3 regions of the Paenibacillus sp. J22P90 genome follow, and region 1 is predicted to be linked to each of the others. Evidence: predicted binding sites of a transcription regulator. Region 1 holds the regulator's gene; each other region holds the start of a gene.
What was found. Region 1 encodes NrdR, which represses ribonucleotide reductase genes. Its sites were predicted from a motif close to AACACNATATATNGTGTT; they were not measured.

Region 1 (6,785 bases):
CCTTTACTCATAGAATCAAACTTGGTTTCGATGTTTCAGGAAATCATGGTCGTTTATATCCCGCGGCACTTGCAATTGGAACGACTGATGAAGCGAGATGGCTTGTCTGTAGAGACAGCGCAGCTCAGGTTGGATGCACAAATGTCCATCGAAGAGAAACGAAAGCTAGCGGATATTGTCATTGACAATAGCGGTACGTGGGAAGAAACCAACATGCGGGTAGAACAGTTCTGGGTAGGGAAGGGATTGGCATGACGTTCTTTCGAAAAAAGCGCATGTTTGCTCTTCTGCTCATTGTATTTGTCATGATCCTGTTCATGAATAGCACAATTATCGGAAGAAAGCTATACCCGATCTATTTTCAGCAGGAAATTCGACAGAACGCGGCGAAACACAATGTAGATCCTTTTTTAATTGCTGCCATTATCCGGGTCGAAACGAATTATCAACATCATTTAGAGTCGAGCAAAGGGGCATTAGGGTTGATGCAGCTTATGCCTGATACCGCAGATTGGATTGCGGATTCCTCGAATTTAGGGCCTCATTCGCAAGATGATTTACTTCGTGTTGATATTAACATTTTTTTAGGGTCATGGTATTTAAATTGGTTAATCAAGCATTATAATGGTAATTTGATCTATGCCATTGCGGCCTATAATGCGGGTCAAGGCAATGTGAACAAATGGAAAAACAACGGCGTGTGGGACGGGGACGAAGCGAATATTCGTGATATTCCATTTGGCGAAACGCGTCATTACGTACAACGGGTTTTATATTACTACGAAAAGTATACGAAGCTTTATACAGAGCAATGGAATAGCGCATAAAACAAAGAAGCATTGGACTAGCTCCCAGGGGAGCGAAGAGTCCAATACTTCTTGTTTGCAGAGTCACGAGCTAGTTAATTCAAGATTACTTGAATTGACCTGCTAGAGATTGTTCTGCGATTTGTACCAGGCGACGAGTAATGCTACCACCAATAGAGCCAGTGTCACGAGAAGTCATGTTGCCATAGTAGCCATCTTGAGGGATAGCAATACCAAGCTCTTGAGCTACCTCGTACTTCAACTGATCCAATGCTGCATTAGCTTGTGGAACGACTAAAGTATTGTTTGAACTCATGTCTGTTCACCTCCTTGTCGGTTGGTAAATCTATTGTGTGCAGAACACGAATCTTCAAGACATGTAACATCTGGTAAAGTTATTTCCAAGAGAGAAAGGAGAGGAAAGCGAATGAAATGCCCGTTCTGTGACCATTCCGGTACGAAAGTGCTTGATTCAAGGTCTGCCAATGAGAATAAATCCATTCGTCGGCGCCGTGAATGCGAGAAATGCGCAAGAAGATTCACGACCTTTGAAATGGTAGAAGAAACACCTTTAATTGTGATTAAAAAAGATGGAAGTCGGGAAGAATTTAGTCGAGAGAAAATTTTACGAGGCTTAATTCGCGCTTGTGAAAAAAGACCTGTTTCCATGGAAAGGCTAGAGATGCTTGTCTCCGAAGTTGAAATGCAGCTGCGCACAACGGCTCATGCCGAAGTCGACAGCCTAGGCATTGGTGAAATTGTGATGGAGCAATTGTACCCTGTCGATGAAGTGGCCTACATTCGCTTCGCCTCTGTATATAGACAATTCAAGGACATCAACATGTTTTTGAAGGAGTTAACGCAAATATTGGGAAAGCATGATGTCAATCTGCTTCGGGATAAATAAGTTAACCTGATCGATATAAAAGCCGCATCGCCTCGTTATTGAATCATGAGGCGATGCGGCTTTCTATGTTTTGAATAGCGATTTTTACCTAGTTCGTATGAATCGTCGTCGTGACCACCAAATTGTTCGTTGTTGAGGTGGAGGTGGAGGATGCTGTGAAGGATAACGTTTCTAAATTGACAGTCACTCCAATGGTGAGCCCATTATTAATCACCAAATTAGCCGTCGTTAAAGTCGTCAAATAGCCTAAAAGAAGAACACCATTTACAAATACATTGTAATACCCATTACTCCCAGGAACCGTAAGGCTATTCGCGGCTAGATTGGCACCTGTATCATCTCTAAAGCTAGATGAAGGAATCGTGGTCACACCGCCGAGAATATTCCCTAATACGACATTGGCTGTGAATCGTTTGACAAGCGGGGTAAGGGTTGTTGTTGTAGTCGTTGTAATCGTTCCTGAAACCACACTGGTTGCCGTTAAATGAAGGGTGATTAGGTGTTCGCTCATGGTTGTCCTCCTTTCTAGATGTGACGATTTTTTGCAACTCTAGCACTTGCTATATCATATGTTAGTAACAGCTAGTTTGATTGGGAATTCAGATGCTGACACAAATTGATTTGTTTTTTTTCGAAATGTGACAAAAAATAAAAAAAGACAGCGGGCATCCCGCTGTCTTATGCTGCTAAAAGCCGTAGAAGTCAATAAACACGCCACCTTAAGCGCTTTTGAAAAAAAAATATTCGCATGACATCAACCGACTGTATTTTTGTAAGCGATAAGGCATAATTCGTTTATTGAGTGCGTTTGTCCAGTTCACTTCGCAGAAATTGAATAAACCGAACAGCTTCGTCAGGGGTCAATACGTTGTTATCAAATGTAAAGGAGAACATGTCCAAAAGTTCACTCTCTGGAAGATGCAAGTTGTCCACTAATTGCTTCACATGCAAGCTCATATTGCCGTCAATTACCATTTTATTCATGAATCCGATTTCCTCCTTTGTCGTACTGCATGTATCGGATGGAGGCGGCAGCTGGCTGACATATTGGATAAGAGCTGATCACGCCAATTTAGTCCCTCTAGCTTTGCGTCGCCACTTTTCAGTGGTTTTGCCCTTTCATACCGATAATGCTTATATGAAAACTATATCACAGGTTAGGATTGACTTGCTATTAATTACATTAATTCGAAGGATGGTTGAAGCATATGTCCGTCAATAGCCCAAAATCCAGTAAAATAACTCACGAATTGGATATTGTTAAGGTTGCAGAGGTGCTTGGCCTTGATCAAGCTCGCTTACTCGCTTATGTCTATGCTCGTCCAGAAGCGATTCCCGCCTATGTTGCAACTGAGCCGTTGTCTCCTTCGGATCCATCCTAACCATAAATAAAAAAGCACCGCAACGATGAAGCTGCTGCAGTGCTTGCTTATTATGAATTAAACCATTATTTTACAAATGTCGTTCGTGAATTCAACCGGATCTTGAAGCGGCAGTCCTTCGATAAGGAGGGCTTGATTGTACAAGAGCGCTGTGTACAGGTTCAATTTCTCTTTATCTTTTTCAAAGGCATCCTTCAAGGAAGCGAAAACGTCATGATTCACGTTGATTTCCAATACTTTCTCTGCCTTAACGTTTGGGTTGTTTGGCATAGCGTTCAAGATTTTCTCCATCTCGATGGTGACATCGCCATCTGTGGATAAGCATACCGGGTGCTTTCTCAGACGCTTGGAAGCTTTAACACTCGTCACTTTGCCTGCCAATAGGCCATTCATGTAGTCGAATAGATCTTGATTTTCCTTTTTATCTGCTTCGGAATCGGTTTGGTTATCCTCGACATCAATACCTAAATCTCCGCTCGATACAGATCTGAATTCCTTCTCTTTGTAGGACATAATCATCTTGATTGCGAACTCATCAATATCGTCAGTGAAGTAAAGAATCTCGTAACCTTTATCTGTCACAAGCTCCGTTTGCGGAAGCTTATCGATTCTTTCCATCGACTCACCAGATGCATAGTAAATGTACTTCTGGTCTTCAGGCATTCTTGAAACGTACTCGTCCAATGTGACGAGCTTTTTCTCCTTGGAGGAGGAGAACATCAATAGATCCTGCAGAAGCTCTTTATGCGTGCCGTAGTCGCTGTAAACACCGAATTTCAGCTGTCTGCCGAAGGACTTGTAGAATTGCTCGTATTTCTCTCTCTCGTCCTTCAGGAGGCTTTGCAGTTGGCCTTTGATTTTGCTAGAAATGTTTTTGGCAATTAATTTGAGCTGACGATCGTGCTGCAGCATCTCACGGGAGATGTTCAGTGATAAGCTCTCGGAATCAACCATCCCTTTAACGAAGCTGAAGTAGTCAGGAAGCAAGTCTGCGCATTTATTCATAATGAGAACGCCGTTCGCGTAAAGCTCTAAGCCTTTCTCATACTCTTTGGAATAATAGTCATAAGGCATATTTTCAGGGATAAACAGGATTGCTTGGTAGACTACCGCGCCATCTGCACTCACATGAATATGCTTCAGCGGCTTGTCGAAGCCGTAGTGCTTCTCATGGTAGAACTTCTCGTAATCCTCTGGCGTGAGCTCGCTTTTATTCTTGCGCCAGATCGGCACCATGCTGTTCACGTGCTGCTCTTCTTGATAGTCCTCGTATTCGCTCTCGCTGCCTTCTTGCAGGCGTCTGCTGGTAATATCCATTTTGATCGGGTAACGGATGAAGTCGGAGTACTTCTTGATGATCGATTTCAGGCGATACTCGTCCAAGTATTCGTCGTAGTTATCATCTTCGGTATTCGCTTTGATCGAAAGAACAATCTCCGTTCCAATTGAATCCTTCTCTGCTGGGGCAATCGTGTACCCGTCTGCGCCATCGGATTCCCACTTGTAAGCTGTGTCGCTGCCAAGTGCTTTACTTGTTACAGTGATGTGGTCAGCGACCATGAACGCGGAATAGAAGCCTACCCCGAACTGACCGATGATGTTGTGGCCATCTTTAGCCTCATTCTCTTTCTTAAAAGCAAGAGATCCACTCTTCGCGATAATTCCTAAGTTGTTCTCAAGCTCATCTTTCGTCATCCCGATACCTGTATCGCGGATCGTTAAGACACGGTTTTCTTTATCAGCAGTAATTTTGATGAAGTAGCTATCTTTGTCAAAAACGAGCGAGTCGTCTGTTAGCGCCTTGTAGTAAATTTTGTCAATCGCATCGCTGGAGTTGGAGATAAGCTCTCTAAGAAAGATCTCTCGTTGAGTGTAAATCGAGTTGATCATCATTTCCAACAGACGCTTGGATTCGGCCTGAAACTGTTTCTTTTCCACGGATAGATCTCCTTTCGATATGTAGCTGGTTTTTAGAAATTAGCACTCGCACGCTGTGAGTGCTATACACTAACTTTATATCATCCCTGAAATTTAATGTCAATTGGAAAGGGGAGAATTTAGGTGGTTTGCGTGCGTGCTGAGGAGAGAGTGGGGCGAGGAGGTGCGGATGAGGGGGAAATGTGGGGAGGAGGTGTGAAGTGTCGTTAGGCGCCACATGTTCTCATGACGCCGAACACCTCCAAAATTGCAAAAGAGCAATTTTGGAAGGGGGTTCTAATCATGTATTAAAAATTGATGCAAAAAGGCATCAGTTTGGGGCATTTCGAGGAGATTTACTAGAAAATCGATGAAAAAGATGCCTATTTGCACGCATTTTCCATTAATGAGGCTAAATGAGTAGAAAAAGTTGCCTATTTGCATTTTTGGGAGAGGAAGCAGTCTACCACTAACTACTTTTCACCTAACCAACCTTCCATTTCCGCCTCCATCACCATCCTAGTCACACACAAGCTACTTACAAGCTACTCAGAAGCCACCACTAACTATCTACTCAGAACCAATTCACCCACCACCTACATCACTCACCAACTAACTACTCAGCACCTACCTAAGCGACTCCACACCACATTCTAACTAGCTACTTACTACTACCTGTCTAGCCCTCCCATGCATCCACCAACCCAACCACCATCACCACATGCGAATATGCTCCCTCTTCACAAGCTCATACCTAAGAACATGCTTCCCTTCAGCACCGGTGTGCGGGATAAACCAGCCTTTGTCGCAGAGTGCCTGCAGTACTCGAACGGTTGAACGGTAGTTGATATCAAGATGTGTTCTTACATCTATGGGGCGGAGAGGTTGAGCGAGCGTGTAAGCTAGCCGCACGATTTCCCGTTCCATCACATTGCTCAGACTGACAGGGGAAGTGATCACCTGGAATCGACTAATCAACATGCGAAGCAATGTGATACATAGCTCAGGGCGATGCGCGACATCGTCGTAAGAAAAAGAAATCACCTGATACCCCATCGCAGCTAAAAAGGTTTCGCGGTTCAGCTCATTGCAGTATTTTTGCCTGTCCATATCACGCACGTGAGGACCGAAGCCTTTGATTTCGATGATCAATTTCACGAACTTCGTCAGCCAAACGAAATCACAGAAATACGATAATCCCCGCCAATCCAGAACTTGGAATTCGGGATGCATATCGTCGAAATTACCTCGCAGTTCCCACCAGATATTTTGGCAAAATAGCTTCTCCGCCTCCCGATGCCCGCGCTCCAAGCGGCCTCTGCGTTCTCCGGATCTAAGCTCCAGATGGTTTTGAATCCATTCCTCATGCATGTTCTCGAAATTCATATCGTCTTCCCCTCCTTTTAAAATAAAAAAACGCCCCTGCTCCATTCACAAGAAATGGACAGGGACGTTCTTCGTCTCTTGTAAATAATTATAAGGGAAATGCCTCCATTTAACTAGGGAATATTTCCACTTTTTTATAAATAGAATGCGTGTTGATGCTGCTGGAGGTGAGTGGCGGGATGAGTCAGTTGGAGTAGATAACACGGTCAAAATTGCAAAAGTGCAACTTTGGAATGGGTTTTCACTTGTTTATTGAAAACTGATGTAAAAAGGCATCAATTTGGAGCAATTTTAATAAATTATCCTTAATTTTGATAAAAAAGGATGCCAATTTGCACGCATTTTCCAGTTTTGAGCATAAATGAGGGTAAGAGGTTGCCTTTTTAC
Region 2 (6,785 bases), 520 kb from region 1:
CGCTCCACCCATTGGAATAGCTCATTAATCTCTTCTGTCGTAGACAGTGTTGTAAAAATCGAGCTATACGACTTCGCATGAATCTGCTCCATCATTCCCATGAAGCTAAGCACCGCTTTGCGCTGAAGTCCATCGACATGCTCAAGAATTTTCGGCATTCCGATGCCGCCTTGCATCGTATCTAGCAGCGTCAGGCCGCCAAGCACCTTCATATAGAGCTCGCGCTCTTGTCCGCTCAAGGTAATCCAGGACATTTTATCATCAGACAGTGGAATCTCTTCATCTGTCCAGAATTGCATAATATTTTGATTCCAGAACGTTATTGTAAAATCATCATCAGGGCGGTTCCAGTTCACCGCTTTTTTGACGATCGGCTTATTGATGGTTGGTGCACTTGTCATGAATGATAATCCCCTTCCTAATTATACCGAGCAGCTTACACATTCCTCAACGGATAGCTGATTGGTTCGTGTGTAGTAGAGCGATTTAAGTCCTTTGTGTGCCGCATACAGGTATAATCTAGCAAGTTGTCTTGTTGAAACATCACTGTTTACGTGTAAAATCGTCGAGATCCCTTGATCCACATGCGTTTGAATCTCCGAAATGAGGTCAAGTATCTTGAATTGATCCATTTGATACGCCGATTTATAGTAGAAGAAATTGTCGCGCGCCATGAATGGCATCGGATAATACGTTGTTGAGTTGGCATACGTACGTGTCTCAATCGGTTCAACAATTGGCATAACGCTTGATGTTGAATTCTGAATGTACGAGATGCTTTGCGTCGGCGCTACAGCCAAACGGTACGCATGGTAAAGACCGTGCTTCTGAACGTCACCTTGCAACGCTTTCCAGTCGTCTGGTGACGGAATCGGCATACCTTCGAATAATGCTTTCACCTTGTCCGACAGCGGGCGGTAATCGATTTCCGTATAACGGGTAAAATAGTTCCCATTCGCATACTCGGACAGCTCAAAGCCTTCGAAAGTTTGACCGGATTCTTTGGCAATCTCCATACTTTTCTCGATGGAATAGAAATTCATCGCTGCGAAGAACGTACGAACGAAATCCTTCGCTTCAGCACTCTCATAAGCAATTTTGTTCTTGGACAAATAGCCGTGCAAGTTCATAACGCCAAGACCGACAGAATGCAGCTCACGGTTCGCTTTAGCAACACCTGGCGCATTGTGAATCGTCGTCATATCACTCACCGAAGTTAGGGCAATCATGCCTTCGTGAACGGTTTCGCGCAGCTTTTTACGATCCATCACATTGGCAATGTTCATAGAAGCTAGATTACAGCTGATATCGCGTAGAATCGTATCTTCTTGACCGTAATCATTAATTTCTGATGTTTCCTGCAGTTGGAAAATTTCCGTACAAAGATTGGACATCTTAATCGTCCCGATCCCCTTCAGGGCATGATCCTTATTCGCATTTGTACGATTCATCATATATGGATAACCGGATTCCAGTTGAGTAGTCGCAATTTTGGTCAGCATATCACGTGCATTCATGATTGCTTTCTTTTTCACTTTAGGATTCGCTAAAAGCTCATCATACATTTCATCCAAATCAAGATCATCTAGATGCTTGCCATAGGCTTGAAGAACGGTGTAAGGTGCAAAAATATGTAGAGGCTTATTCTCCTCTGCCAGCTTATAAAACTTATTCGGTACAATAAGTCCGATGGAGAGAGTTTTCAAACGGGATTTCTCATCCGCGTTAATTTTCTTGCTATCCAGGAATTCCAATACGTCCCAGCCAAAAATGTTGTAATACGCCGCGCCTGAACCTTTGCGTTGCCCCATTTGATCCGCGTAGGAGAATGCATCCTCCATCAGCTTAAGAACAGGGATAATTCCTTTGGCTGCGCCCTCAACGCCTTTAATCGTTTCACCGCGCCCGCGAAGCTTAGATAAATTCACAGCTACTCCGCCGCCAATTTTGGAAAGCTGCATGCACGTTGCGAGTACATAGTTGATGGAATTTAAGGAATCGTCCATTTCCAATAAGAAGCAGGATACCATTTCGCCTCGACGACTCTTGCCTGCGTTCAGGAATGTAGGTGTTGCTGGCTGCAAGCGTTGCTCCATCATAGACAGGGCCAGCACTCGCGCTGTTTCCGCGTTTCCGCGTCCTAAGTATAAAGCTACGATCGCTACGCGATCTGGGAAATGCTCGAGGTATAACGTCTTATCATCACTGCGTAAAGCATAATCTGTATAAAATTTCGAAGCTGCCATATATGATGCGAACTTGAATTGATTGTCATGTGCCACTTGATACACGCTGTTTACTTCATCTTCGGTGTATTTGTCATAAACGTTTTCGTAGAAGTTATTATCGATCATGTATCGAACCTTCGAAGAGGTATCGGGGAATGCGAGGCTTCGGCTGTGAACTTCCTTCATGAATACTTCAACAGCTTCTTTATCCTTCTCTAATTGAAAAAAACCATCCGTACCGCGTTGCATTAATTCATTATTAAGTTCAATGTGCCGCAATTGCTTGTACCCCCTGAACAAATCGTTCTACGTCATTTTTGGTGCCTGATAATTCAAATTTGGTTAAAACGGGAACATCATAAAGCGCTGAGATCGTATCTGCGCTTTTGGCGAAGCCGTCTCCCCAGTTGCGGTTACCGCTAGCTGCAACGCCTTGAAGTTGAGAAGAATTACTTTCTAGGAACGAAGCTACCTTTGGAGGAATTTGACCAAATCCAGTTGTATACGTGACTAGAACGAATGGCTCGTCCATCGTCATAGCTTCCTCAATTTGAACCGCGGGCATTTGGAGTTTCGCAATAAAACGGCGAACATTTCCAGTCTTCGAATCGTAAGCAATCAACATAGCTTCCGTCTCCTATCATCTCAATTCTCTCTCTTGTGTCATCTCTAGTGGGTAACCTATATGTAGTGAATAGTCTAATTCTATCGTCTGTCATACTAGGGTGTAGACTAACCGTATTCGACAGAATCTGCATTTCCTTAACTGCGCCGTTAGCGGTCAAAAAAGGCTTAAAACCTGCGGTTTTGCTTGATTTTCGGCGGTATTTCAGCCTCCGTCTAGCAATCTCGCAATGCGCTTTTTATCACGACATCTAGTTGATAGATTCAAATTTATATCAATATATTGTGTTTGTCAACGAGCAAAACGACCTATTGACACCACAAAAACTCCCCGAAAACAGCTAATCCTAGACGTGGCGTGGCTCGCTGGGTTTAGAAAAAATATTTTCAAAAATCACTTGATTTTTTCGGATATGTCGAAATGACTAGGACGTTAATCCCCTACTAGATATAGATTCAAAACCACCATTAATAACCACCTCCAGAACCTCTCAGAGACCCTCTACAGGCATCCAAACACTAGGATCGATAACTCATGCCTCCAACGCAAAAAAAGCTATTCACGCGCACACGAGGTGCCATGAATAGCTTTTTATCATCTACTAGCTGTTGCGTTGTTGGAAATCCGTCATGAAATCAGCAAGTGCTTTACATGAAGCGTAAGGTACAGCGTTATACGTGGATGCACGTAAACCGCCAACGCTACGGTGACCTTTCAACCCAACAAAGCCTTGCTGCTCGGTTTCTTTAATGAACTTCTTCTCCAGCTCTTCATCCTGCAAGCGGAATGTAATATTCATTGTGGAACGGCTGCCTAGCTCAACTGGTCCGCGGTAGAAACCATTGCTGCTGTCGATAGCGCTATAGATAAGACCTGATTTTTCTACATTATTCTTCTCAATAACCGCTAATCCGCCTTGCTCTTCAATCCATTTCAACACCAAATTCACCATGTAAATCGAATAAGCCGGTGGCGTGTTGTAGAGGGAATTGTTTTTGCTATGCGTTTCATAGCGCATCATGGTCGGAATCGTTTTAGGCAGATCCTGCAGCATATCATCTTTAATAATGGCAACCGTCACACCAGACGGTCCAAGATTCTTCTGTGCACCCGCATAGATCATGCTGAATTTCGACACATCCACAGGACGGCTAAGAATATCACTGGACATATCACCGATCAAAGGGATGTTGCCTGTATCTGGATAGCTTTGGAACTGCGCGCCTTCGATTGTTTCATTCGATGTGATGTGCAGGTAAGCTGAATTCGGATCTAGGTTAATTTCACTTAGAGCAGGAATTTTCATGAATTTCTGTTCCTTCGAGCTTGCCGCAAGTGCCACTTCGCCAAATAGCGCAGCCTCTTGAACAGCTTTCTCAGCCCAAGCACCAGTAAGAACGTAACTACCCACTTTACCGGCTTTCAAGAAATTCATAGGAATCATAGCAAACTGGGAGCTTGCCCCACCTTGCAAGAAAAGAATTTGGTAGCCAGCAGGAATACCAAAAATTCGCTTCAACAATTCCTGTGTTTCATTATGTACTTGCTCATATTCGCTACTTCGGTGAGAAATTTCCATGATGGACATGCCAATACCTTTAAAATCAACAAACTCCTCTTGCGCTCTTTGAAGTACTTCGAGCGGTAACGCCGCAGGCCCTGCGTTAAAGTTATAGGCCCTGTTTCCCATGAGTGACCACACCTTTGCTTTTGTATTATGGCTATGATAGCAATATTCTGTTCAAGCATCAAGTAAAACCTCAAACAAGCTATGCAAGCGCAGCCACAATACCACTGTAAATGGCAACCATTTCCTCCAGCTTCATCCGAACAAGTCCACTGGAAGACGGGCATACATAATCAATGACACCGTCTACCATCGGGCTCGGTTGTTCCCCCCAGACAATGCCTCTGCGGCCGCTATATTGTTCGTAAACGCCTTTTCCCACGAAACAAACAACCTTAGGCCGGTAATTCTCTATTTTCTTTTTTAAAATAAGTCTGCCCTCACGGTACTCTTCTGGCGTAATTTCCGCGGCTGTCAACGAAGGTCGTGACACAATATTCGTAAAGCCGTAGCCGATTTGAAGCATGTCTCCGTCTTCCTGAGGCTTATAGAGCCGAGGTGTTATTCCCGCTTGAAATAATATGCGGTAAAATCGATTGCTCGGATTCGCATAATGATGTCCCGTTTCCCCGGAGCGGATACTAGGGTTATAGCCAACGAAGAGAATTTGCAAATCCTCCCTAATATGATCTGAAATCGCCGCCAGTTCCACCAGCGCACCTCTTCCTTTTAAATAAACTTTAAATTTTCGTATGTCTTGCCTAGAACAGTTGTTGTGTCACCTTTTAACCACGAATCAATGATCGTGCTATATACGGAACGGAAATCCACTTCATACTTCAGATCACCGTTGTCCAAATTACTTAAGCTTGGGTAGCTTCCATACAATCCACCCTTCACCTTTCCGCCAATGACGAACATCGGTGCCGCTGTTCCGTGGTCAGTTCCTCCGCTTCCATTCTCCTTCGCACGGCGGCCAAACTCAGAGAACACCATGATCGCTACACGATCCTGCAGCCCCTGAGCCTGCAAATCCTGATAGAACGCCGTCAGGCCTTCATCCACTTGCGTCAGCATTTGAGCATGCTGCAGCTTCTCATCGGCATGATCATCAAATCCGCCAACTTCGACTTGGAAGAGCCGCGTACCCGACTTTCCTGCCAACAGCTTCGTCACAAGCTGCAAATCCCTAGCAAAATTCGTATTCGGATACTCAATTTTCTGCGTATACGTCGCGGCTAGTGATTGGATCGCTTCAACGCTTTTGTACGCATCTGAGCCTCTTGTCGCGGCAACTCGCAGCTGTTCTAGACGCTGGGATCCGCCGTACATATCTAAGAAAGCTTTGGTCATTCTATTCTTGTCCATTAAGGCCGTCTTCGGGTCAAATACATGATAGGACTCCAGCGATTGAATCACTGGGAAGCTGGATCGGTCCGAAGCGAACGCTTTGCTGCTTGAACCGCCAATTTGAATCGCTTTTAGCGGATTTGCACTGCTTTGTAAGGAAGATTCCGCGTATCTGGCCAGCCAGCCGCTGCGGCTCATCTTGGCAGGCTCTGCCGTTTGCCAAATCTCCATGGAACGAAAGTGAGAACGATTAGGCTCTGGATATCCAACTCCTTGTATGATAGCCATTTTGCCTAACTTATACAACGCTGCCAAGCCTATGAGACTTGGATGCAAGCCAACATGCTGATCAAGTGCCAGTATTTCCTTCTGCTGGTAAGCAAGTGAGGGCCGCGAATCATAATAAATACCCTGTCCATAAGGGATCAATGTATTAATACCGTCATTGCCGCCGTTTAATTGCACAACCACCAACACCGGGTCTTCAACGTCGTCTGATGCTGAGGCTCCGGACCATAGTGATTTACCCGTCTCTGTGAAAAGTGCTCCGCCAAGCCCAAGGGTTGCGAAAAACGCCGTACCTTTGATCAGAAAGTCTCTTCTCGTTAATTTCACACAATTCCCTCCTATTTCATCTGAGCTTCAGGACTAATGAAGACGAGCTGCAATAAGCCGCGCAGGCCTGTCGTTTTCTGTTTCGACTGATTGGTATGTACGATGGTGTCGTCTGCATAGGCGCTCAAACTCATCTGTGTTTGCTCAGACAACTCAGTGATTCCTATGAGCTGTGCGTAGTACTTCACCCATGCTGTTGAAGACTCGGTTTGATCGGGCTTGAACTCTGGTGAGACTAACCGTTGTCCATTTATTTGTTTCGCAATGCTCTCAGCAAATTGATACCTTGCCAACAAACAGTTCGTTGTGAGCCAAGAGGCGCCCCCTCGCCAGCCTGCAACATCTGGAGGGACGAATAGTTCCTGCCCCATCTTCCGCATCGCTTGCGCATGCCCCTTGG
Region 3 (6,785 bases), 260 kb from region 1:
TGTTCAATAATCCCAACATGTTTAAAATCATTAGAAATACGTTCATGATCAGTACGCTAAGTATTTTAGTCGGATTTCCGTTCCCGATAATGTTGGCTATCTTGCTCAATGAGGTTAGAAAGTCATTTTTTAAGAAAACGATTCAGACGCTTGTTTATTTCCCGCATTTTCTTAACTGGGTTATTATTGGTTCCTTTGTTGTGCTGATTTTCGCGCAAGAGCATGGGATCATGGCGTCTATAAGCAAAGCAATAACCGGTGAAAGCTTTCCTTTTTTGTATGATAAGAGTACATGGCTGGCGATTTTCTTAGGGTCTGGGATTTGGAAAGAAGCGGGCTTCTCCGCCATTATTTACTTGGCTGCGCTGAATTCGATCGACCCGAGCTTATATGAAGCAGCAAGTATTGACGGTGCCAATAAGTGGAAGCAAATGTGGAATGTTACGCTGCCAGGGATCGCACCTGTAATCGCTCTGATGTTCATTCTTTCGATGGACCGTGTGATGAATGTAGGCTTTGATCAAATTTATGTGCTTGGCAATCCGGTCGTCTCAGATCTTGCGAATGTGATTAGTGTATGGAGTTATAATGTGGGTCTGCGCAATGCGCAATTTAGCTTATCGACAGCCGTTGGTTTTTTTGAGTCCTTGGTCGGGCTTATCCTTGTTGTGATTGCAAATGGCGTTGCACGCAGGTTCGGTCAAAGCATGTGGTAATAATCCATTGACGGCAACGGCCTTTACGTGAAAATGAGATGGAATAATATAGCTGGTTCTGTGTGGAATCACTTATTAAAAGAAGAGGGCAGTCCTTGAAGCCAAGAGTATGGATTTTAGTGCTGCCCCTAGTTCCAGTGCCTTAGTGGCAAAAATGCAAAAGAGCAACCTTTACATTAGTAATTAATTCAACGCTTCGAATAATTGCAAAAAGGCATCAATTTGGGGAGAAAAGGTCTAAAAATAGCTGAAAAAACAAAAATTGATGCCTTTTCGCATTCATTTTAGCTAAAATCGTATATTTAATAAAAAAAGTTGTACATTTGCATTTCTCATCCGATGGAACGTATGCTGATTGCCGTTTGAGTACAACATCTCCGATGCTCGTCAAACTTAAAAATACCGTCAGGATGACTTCCTGACGGTATTTCTGAGTTATCCGAGTACGACTCGGTCATCTGAAAGCTTGTTGCCGCTAATATTCTCGAACTCACCGAGGAGCTGCTCAACGGTAAGGTGTTTCTTCCGTTCCTCGTTCACATCGAGGATGATGCGGCCCTTATCCATCATGATCAGGCGATTGCCGAGACGAATCGCTTGTTCCATATTGTGCGTGACCATCAGCGTAGTCAGCTTCATTTCTCGCACGATTTCTTCTGTCAATCGTGTGATCAGTTCAGCCCGCGCGGGATCCAGGGCGGCTGTGTGCTCATCAAGCAGCAAAATCTGCGGCTTGGTGAATGTCGCCATGAGCAAGCTGAGCGCTTGACGCTCGCCGCCGGAGAGCATACCCACCTTCGCGCGCAGACGGCCTTCCAGGCCGATGCCTAGGCGCTGCAGCTGTTCCAAGAACAACGCGCGCTTCTTCGCGTTGACACCAAAGCTTAGCCCGCGCTTCTTGCCGCGGGTATACGCCATGGCGAGATTTTCCTCGATGGTCATTCGAGGAGCCGTCCCCGCCATGGGGTCTTGAAAGACGCGGCCGATCCAGCGGCTGCGCTCGTATTCAGGCAGATGGTGAATGACTTCACCATCGATGCGCACTTCGCCGGCGTCCGGCGTCATGACGCCGGAGATGATGTTCATCAGCGTCGATTTCCCGGCGCCGTTACTGCCGATGACCGTGACGAAGTCGCCGGGCTTAAGGGTTAAGTTAATGCCGATTAGCGCGATTTTCTCATCCGCAGAACCGGGGTTAAAGAGCTTGGAAACATTCGAGAGCTGCAGCATTAACGCTCACCTCCATTGTTCATTTGCATCGCGCGAGCGATGAGCTCAGCAGATCGGCGCTTGGCCGTCGCTTTTTGCTTAATGGTTCGCTGCACAGATGGAAGTACGAGCGCAATAATAACGATGATCGCGGTGATAAGCTTCAAGTCGGATGCTTTAAGCCACTCGACTCTGAGCGCTAGTGCAACGACAATCCGGTACACGATGGAACCGAGTACAGCAGCTAGTGTCGCTTGGAATACTGAGCGAGCGCCAAAGATCGCTTCTCCAATAATAACGGAAGCCAGTCCAACGACGATCATCCCGATCCCCATGGAAATATCAGCAAAGCCTGAATTTTGTGCGATAAGCGCTCCTGAAAGAGCTACTAATCCATTTGACAAGCTCAAGCCGAGAATCGTGGTTTGGTCTGTATTAGCACCAAAGCTGCGAATCATACGCGCATTGTCTCCTGTTGCCCGTAAGGAAAGTCCCAGATCGGTATGCAGGAAAGCATCGAGCAGTAATTTGAACACAATGACAATGATGATCACAAGCAAGATTGGCTTCATGGAAGTGAACATCGTATCCGCGCCAAGAAGCGAAATATTCGGCTTGCCCATGATACGCATATTAATGGAATACAGCGCAATCATCATGAGAATTCCCGAGAGAAGCCCATTGATTTTACCCTTCGTATGAAGCAATCCCGTACAAGCCCCAGCGATAAGTCCCCCTGCAAAAGCAGCAGCACAAGCGAGCCATGGCGAGTAGCCATGCGCAATAAGAATCGCGGCGATCGCACCGCCTGTTGTAAAGCTGCCATCCACCGTTAGATCGGGGAAGTCAAGGATACGAAACGTAATATAAACACCTAGCGCCATCAACGCATAGAGAAGACCAAGCTCGATGGCACCATTAATTGAATCCATCATTAATTATTTCCCTCCCTATTTTGAAAAAAAGAGATGAACGAAAGTGACGTTCACCCCTTTTGTGTCTTAATGTTTTACTGGATAATGTTTTTCTCTTTATCTTTTACTGCAGCTTTCATCGCATCTGTTACTTCGATGCCTTGAGCTTTCGCTGCTTTTAGGTTAAGGATAAGATCCATTTTGTCTGGAACAGTTACTTTCATGTCAGCTGGCTTCTTACCATTCTTCAGAATGTCGACTGCCATTTGACCTACTTGGTAACCATGATCATAGTATTTGAAGCCAACCGTTGCGAAAGCACCTTTTTCAACTGTATCGCGGTCACTGGAGAAGAAAGGAATTTTCTTTTCGTTAGCCACTTGAATGATGCCATCCACGCCGCTAACTACAGTATTATCAAGTGTAATCAAGAAGGCATCAGCACGACCAACAAGGGATTGCGCAGCTTGTTTGACTTCCGACGTATTCGTTACAGGAGCTTTAACTAATTTGATGCCATGTTTAGTTAACGATTGTTCAGCATTTTTAGCCATGATTACCGCATTTGGTTCGCCTTCATTGATAACAAGACCAACGGTTTTTACTTTTGGCATGTTAGCAGCTACGAAATCCATTAATTGCGCTACAGCCATTGGATTGGTATCCGAAGCGCCGGAAACGTTACCGCCTGGTTTGTCCACATTGCTTACGATTTTCGCAGCAACGGGGTCAGTAACAGCTGCAAAAAGAATTGGAGCTTTCTTCACTTGCTGTACGACAGCTTGTGCAGATGGTGTTGCGATCCCAAGTACGAGATCGTTGTCAGCGGAACCTATTTTTTGAGCGATGGATAGATTATTGGGTTGATCGCCTTGTGCGTTGTTGAAGTCAACCTTCAAGTTCGTTCCTTCTACGATGCCTGCATCCTTCAGCGCTGCCAAGAAGCCTTGACGTGTAGCATCCAAAGACGGATGTTCCACAATTTGTGAAATCGCGATTTTGTACGTTTTTGATGCGGCTGCTGTAGCTGCCGGAGTAGCTGATGCTGCACCGCCTGCTGCTGGTGTGGGTTCAGCTTTCTGACCACAACCTGCGACAACCATAAGTGCTGCTGATAGTGCGAATGATACGAGTGCTTTCTTTTTCAACATAATTACCCCTCTCGAAGTTCCCACTTGTTGCTTGGACGCATTGCTCTCGCACCACTTTAACGCTTTTGTTCAGCAAAGCTATTAGATGTGAGTCGTCCAAGTTCTATTAGAATTAACCATAGTTTAATTGGCTCGAGAGATTCCGTCAATTGTTTTATCCGTATTTGTGTGTTTTTTGTAAACATCTGTCGGAAAATGTAGTGAAAAGAACGTTCCTTCTAATGAAGGAACGTTCTTTCGAATTCGGCTTGCAGTTTCTGGGAAATGGGTCCAGGTGCACCTGATCCGATCATTTGCCCATCAATTTGTACAAGCGGTGTGATTTCCATTGTCGTTCCTGTGATAAATACTTCATCCGCTTGCAGCAGCTGCTCCGTGGTGAAGGGCTCTTCTTTAATAGGAAGCTGAAGTGCTTGTGCTAGGCGCAAAACGACGGCTCTTGTAATGCCATGGAGAATCAGATGATTCGCTGGATGCGTGTAAAGCGTCTGATCTTTCACCATCATCAGGTTCGAGGCGCTGCACTCTGTAACCGTCCCTTCGCGATGCAGCACGACTTCTTGCACGCCATGATCTAGAGCAGCTTGCTTCGCGAGGACATTCGGGAGCAAGTTCAAGGTTTTGAGATCACAACGCAGCCAACGGATATCGGGTTGTGTGATGGCTTTGATCCCATTTTGAATCGTAGAAATCGGACGTTTCACTTCCGAGCAGTAGGCCAAGAGAATAGGCTCAGCCGGGGCTGGAAAAGGATGCGCGCGAGGCGCTTCACCCCGTGTAATTTGCATATAAACCGTGCCTTCGTTGAGGTTATTGTGCTGAATCAGTTTGTGGAGAATGTCCATAATTTGTTCATTGGTGTAAGGTAATGGTAAGCGCACTTCGCTGGCCGTACGTTCGAGCCGTTGCATGTGGGCTTCGCCCTCATAGATGAGTCCGTTGTACACGCGAAACACTTCGTAAATCCCGTCACCGAAATAATACCCGCGATCGTCGGGTGAAATCTGGATGTCTTGTTTATGTAAGAATTCGTTTTTGTAAAAATACATGTGGCACGCTCCTTTGATAAAAAATATTTATGGAACATACGTTCTAAATATCTGGTGGTTGTGGTATCCTACTAATAGGTTAACAAAGGAATAGTGTCACGTCAAAGCTAGTAAAAGAGCCCACCAATAGGAATTGGTTCTTTTGCCATAGGAACAACCATATGTTGTGTAGTATAATGGTTAAGATATACCATATATTGAGAAAAACTGGCTACTAAACACTTGTAGCCCATATCTTTCTAGCAGCTGAATATGCAGTTTATTGGGAGGCTTATGTCCATGGGGAATGTTTACGAGAGTAAGAAGCTTACGGGATTGAGTGAGAAAATATTTTTGGATCGCTACGCACTTAAAAATGCGGACACGAGTCATGCCAAGGTGGGGGATACTGTCCTTGTTTTGACGAAGGATGATCCTAAATTCCCAGCCAAAGAAGTTGGCGAAATTATTAGTCGTGAAGGTAATACCGTGAAGGTTCGAACACGCAGTGGTGAAACTGTTGAGTCTGCTGTTGAGAAGCTTACGTTAAATATGGAGAAAACACCGGAAGAAATGTGGGATCGGTTGGCTGGCGCGATGGCATCAGTTGAAAAGACAGCGGAGAAGCGCCAAGAATGGACGGATAAATTCAGATACATTCTCAACGATTGGAAGCTTGTACCAGGGGGCCGTATTGCTGCAGGAGCGGATGCGAGCGATGAATTGACGTTATTCAATTGTTACGTTATTCCTTCACCGAAGGATAGTCGTGGCGGTATCATGAACACATTGACGGAAATGACGGAAATTATGTCACGCGGGGGTGGCGTTGGTATCAACTTGTCTTCGCTTCGTCCTAGACGTTCCATCGTGAAAGGCGTCAACGGATCTTCCAGCGGAGCTGTTTCCTGGGGCGGATTATTCAGCTATACGACAGGCTTGATCGAGCAAGGAGGAAGTCGTCGCGGAGCCCTCATGCTCATGATCAATGATTGGCATCCGGATATGGAAGATTTCATTACCGTGAAGTCCACGATGGGGCAAATTACGAATGCGAACTTGTCCGTGTGCGTTAGCAATGGCTTCATGAAAGCAGTGAAGGAAGATTTGGAGTGGGAACTGGTGTTCCCAGATACGACAGATCCTGAGTATAATGAGCTTTGGGACGGTAATTTAGATGCGTGGAAAAAATTAGGCAAGGCTGTTAAGCCTTATCGCACTGTACGTGCTCGCGATGTTTGGCACTCGATTATCGAGTCGGCTTGGAAATCAGCTGAGCCAGGCGTTGTCTTCTTGGAATACTATAATCAAATGTCCAATAGCTGGTACTTCAACCCGATTATTTGTACAAATCCATGTGGAGAACAGGGACTTCCTGCATGGGGTGTGTGCAATTTATCCGCAATCAATCTTTCGAAGTTCTATGATGCCGAGAAAGGAGATGTGGCTTGGGAAGAATTAGCCACGGTCGTACGCTATTCGACTCGCTTCCTAGATAACGTAATTGATAAAACACCGTATCATTTTGAAGAAAACCGTGAGAATCAACAAAAAGAACGTCGCGTAGGTCTGGGTACGATGGGGCTAGCCGAGCTTATGATTCTTTTGAAAATTCGTTATGGCAGCCCGGAATCGCTCGTGTTTTTGGACAAGATTTATGGGTTCATGGCCAGAGAAGCGTATCTAGCATCTGCAGAAATTGCAGGAGAAAAAGGATCATTCCAAGCCTTTATTGCAGATAAATTTATGGAAAGCGGCTTTATGCGC

Region 2: nrdI (class Ib ribonucleoside-diphosphate reductase assembly flavoprotein NrdI) is a predicted target of NrdR. The motif match lies at 3,125-3,142, and genes of this name have one in related genera.
Region 3: AC58UX_RS06355 (adenosylcobalamin-dependent ribonucleoside-diphosphate reductase) is a predicted target of NrdR. The motif match lies at 5,193-5,210, and genes of this name have one in related genera.

Annotation. Positions count from the first base shown of each region.
Region 1 is NZ_JCAUAY010000002.1:604,180-610,964, reverse strand. It holds gene coaE (dephospho-CoA kinase) at 1-255, shown strand, start outside; gene AC58UX_RS07565 (lytic transglycosylase domain-containing protein) at 252-827, shown strand; gene AC58UX_RS07560 (alpha/beta-type small acid-soluble spore protein) at 913-1,122, opposite strand; gene nrdR (transcriptional regulator NrdR) at 1,234-1,713, shown strand; gene AC58UX_RS07550 (DUF4183 domain-containing protein) at 1,802-2,224, opposite strand; gene AC58UX_RS07545 (hypothetical protein) at 2,509-2,697, opposite strand; cyclic di-GMP riboswitch class I at 2,741-2,839, opposite strand; gene AC58UX_RS07540 (hypothetical protein) at 2,922-3,095, shown strand; gene htpG (molecular chaperone HtpG) at 3,153-5,033, opposite strand; gene AC58UX_RS07530 (DUF559 domain-containing protein) at 5,727-6,398, opposite strand.
Region 2 is NZ_JCAUAY010000002.1:1,127,247-1,134,031, forward strand. It holds gene nrdF (class 1b ribonucleoside-diphosphate reductase subunit beta) at 1-401, opposite strand, end outside; gene nrdE (class 1b ribonucleoside-diphosphate reductase subunit alpha) at 423-2,507, opposite strand; gene nrdI (class Ib ribonucleoside-diphosphate reductase assembly flavoprotein NrdI) at 2,494-2,853, opposite strand; gene serC (3-phosphoserine/phosphohydroxythreonine transaminase) at 3,455-4,543, opposite strand; gene AC58UX_RS09645 (mismatch-specific DNA-glycosylase) at 4,623-5,126, opposite strand; gene AC58UX_RS09650 (DUF1501 domain-containing protein) at 5,150-6,385, opposite strand; gene AC58UX_RS09655 (DUF1800 domain-containing protein) at 6,397-6,785, opposite strand, start outside.
Region 3 is NZ_JCAUAY010000002.1:346,699-353,483, reverse strand. It holds gene AC58UX_RS06380 (ABC transporter permease) at 1-716, shown strand, start outside; gene AC58UX_RS06375 (ABC transporter ATP-binding protein) at 1,152-1,946, opposite strand; gene AC58UX_RS06370 (ABC transporter permease) at 1,946-2,860, opposite strand; gene AC58UX_RS06365 (ABC transporter substrate-binding protein) at 2,935-3,990, opposite strand; gene dat (D-amino-acid transaminase) at 4,209-5,039, opposite strand; gene AC58UX_RS06355 (adenosylcobalamin-dependent ribonucleoside-diphosphate reductase) at 5,319-6,785, shown strand, end outside.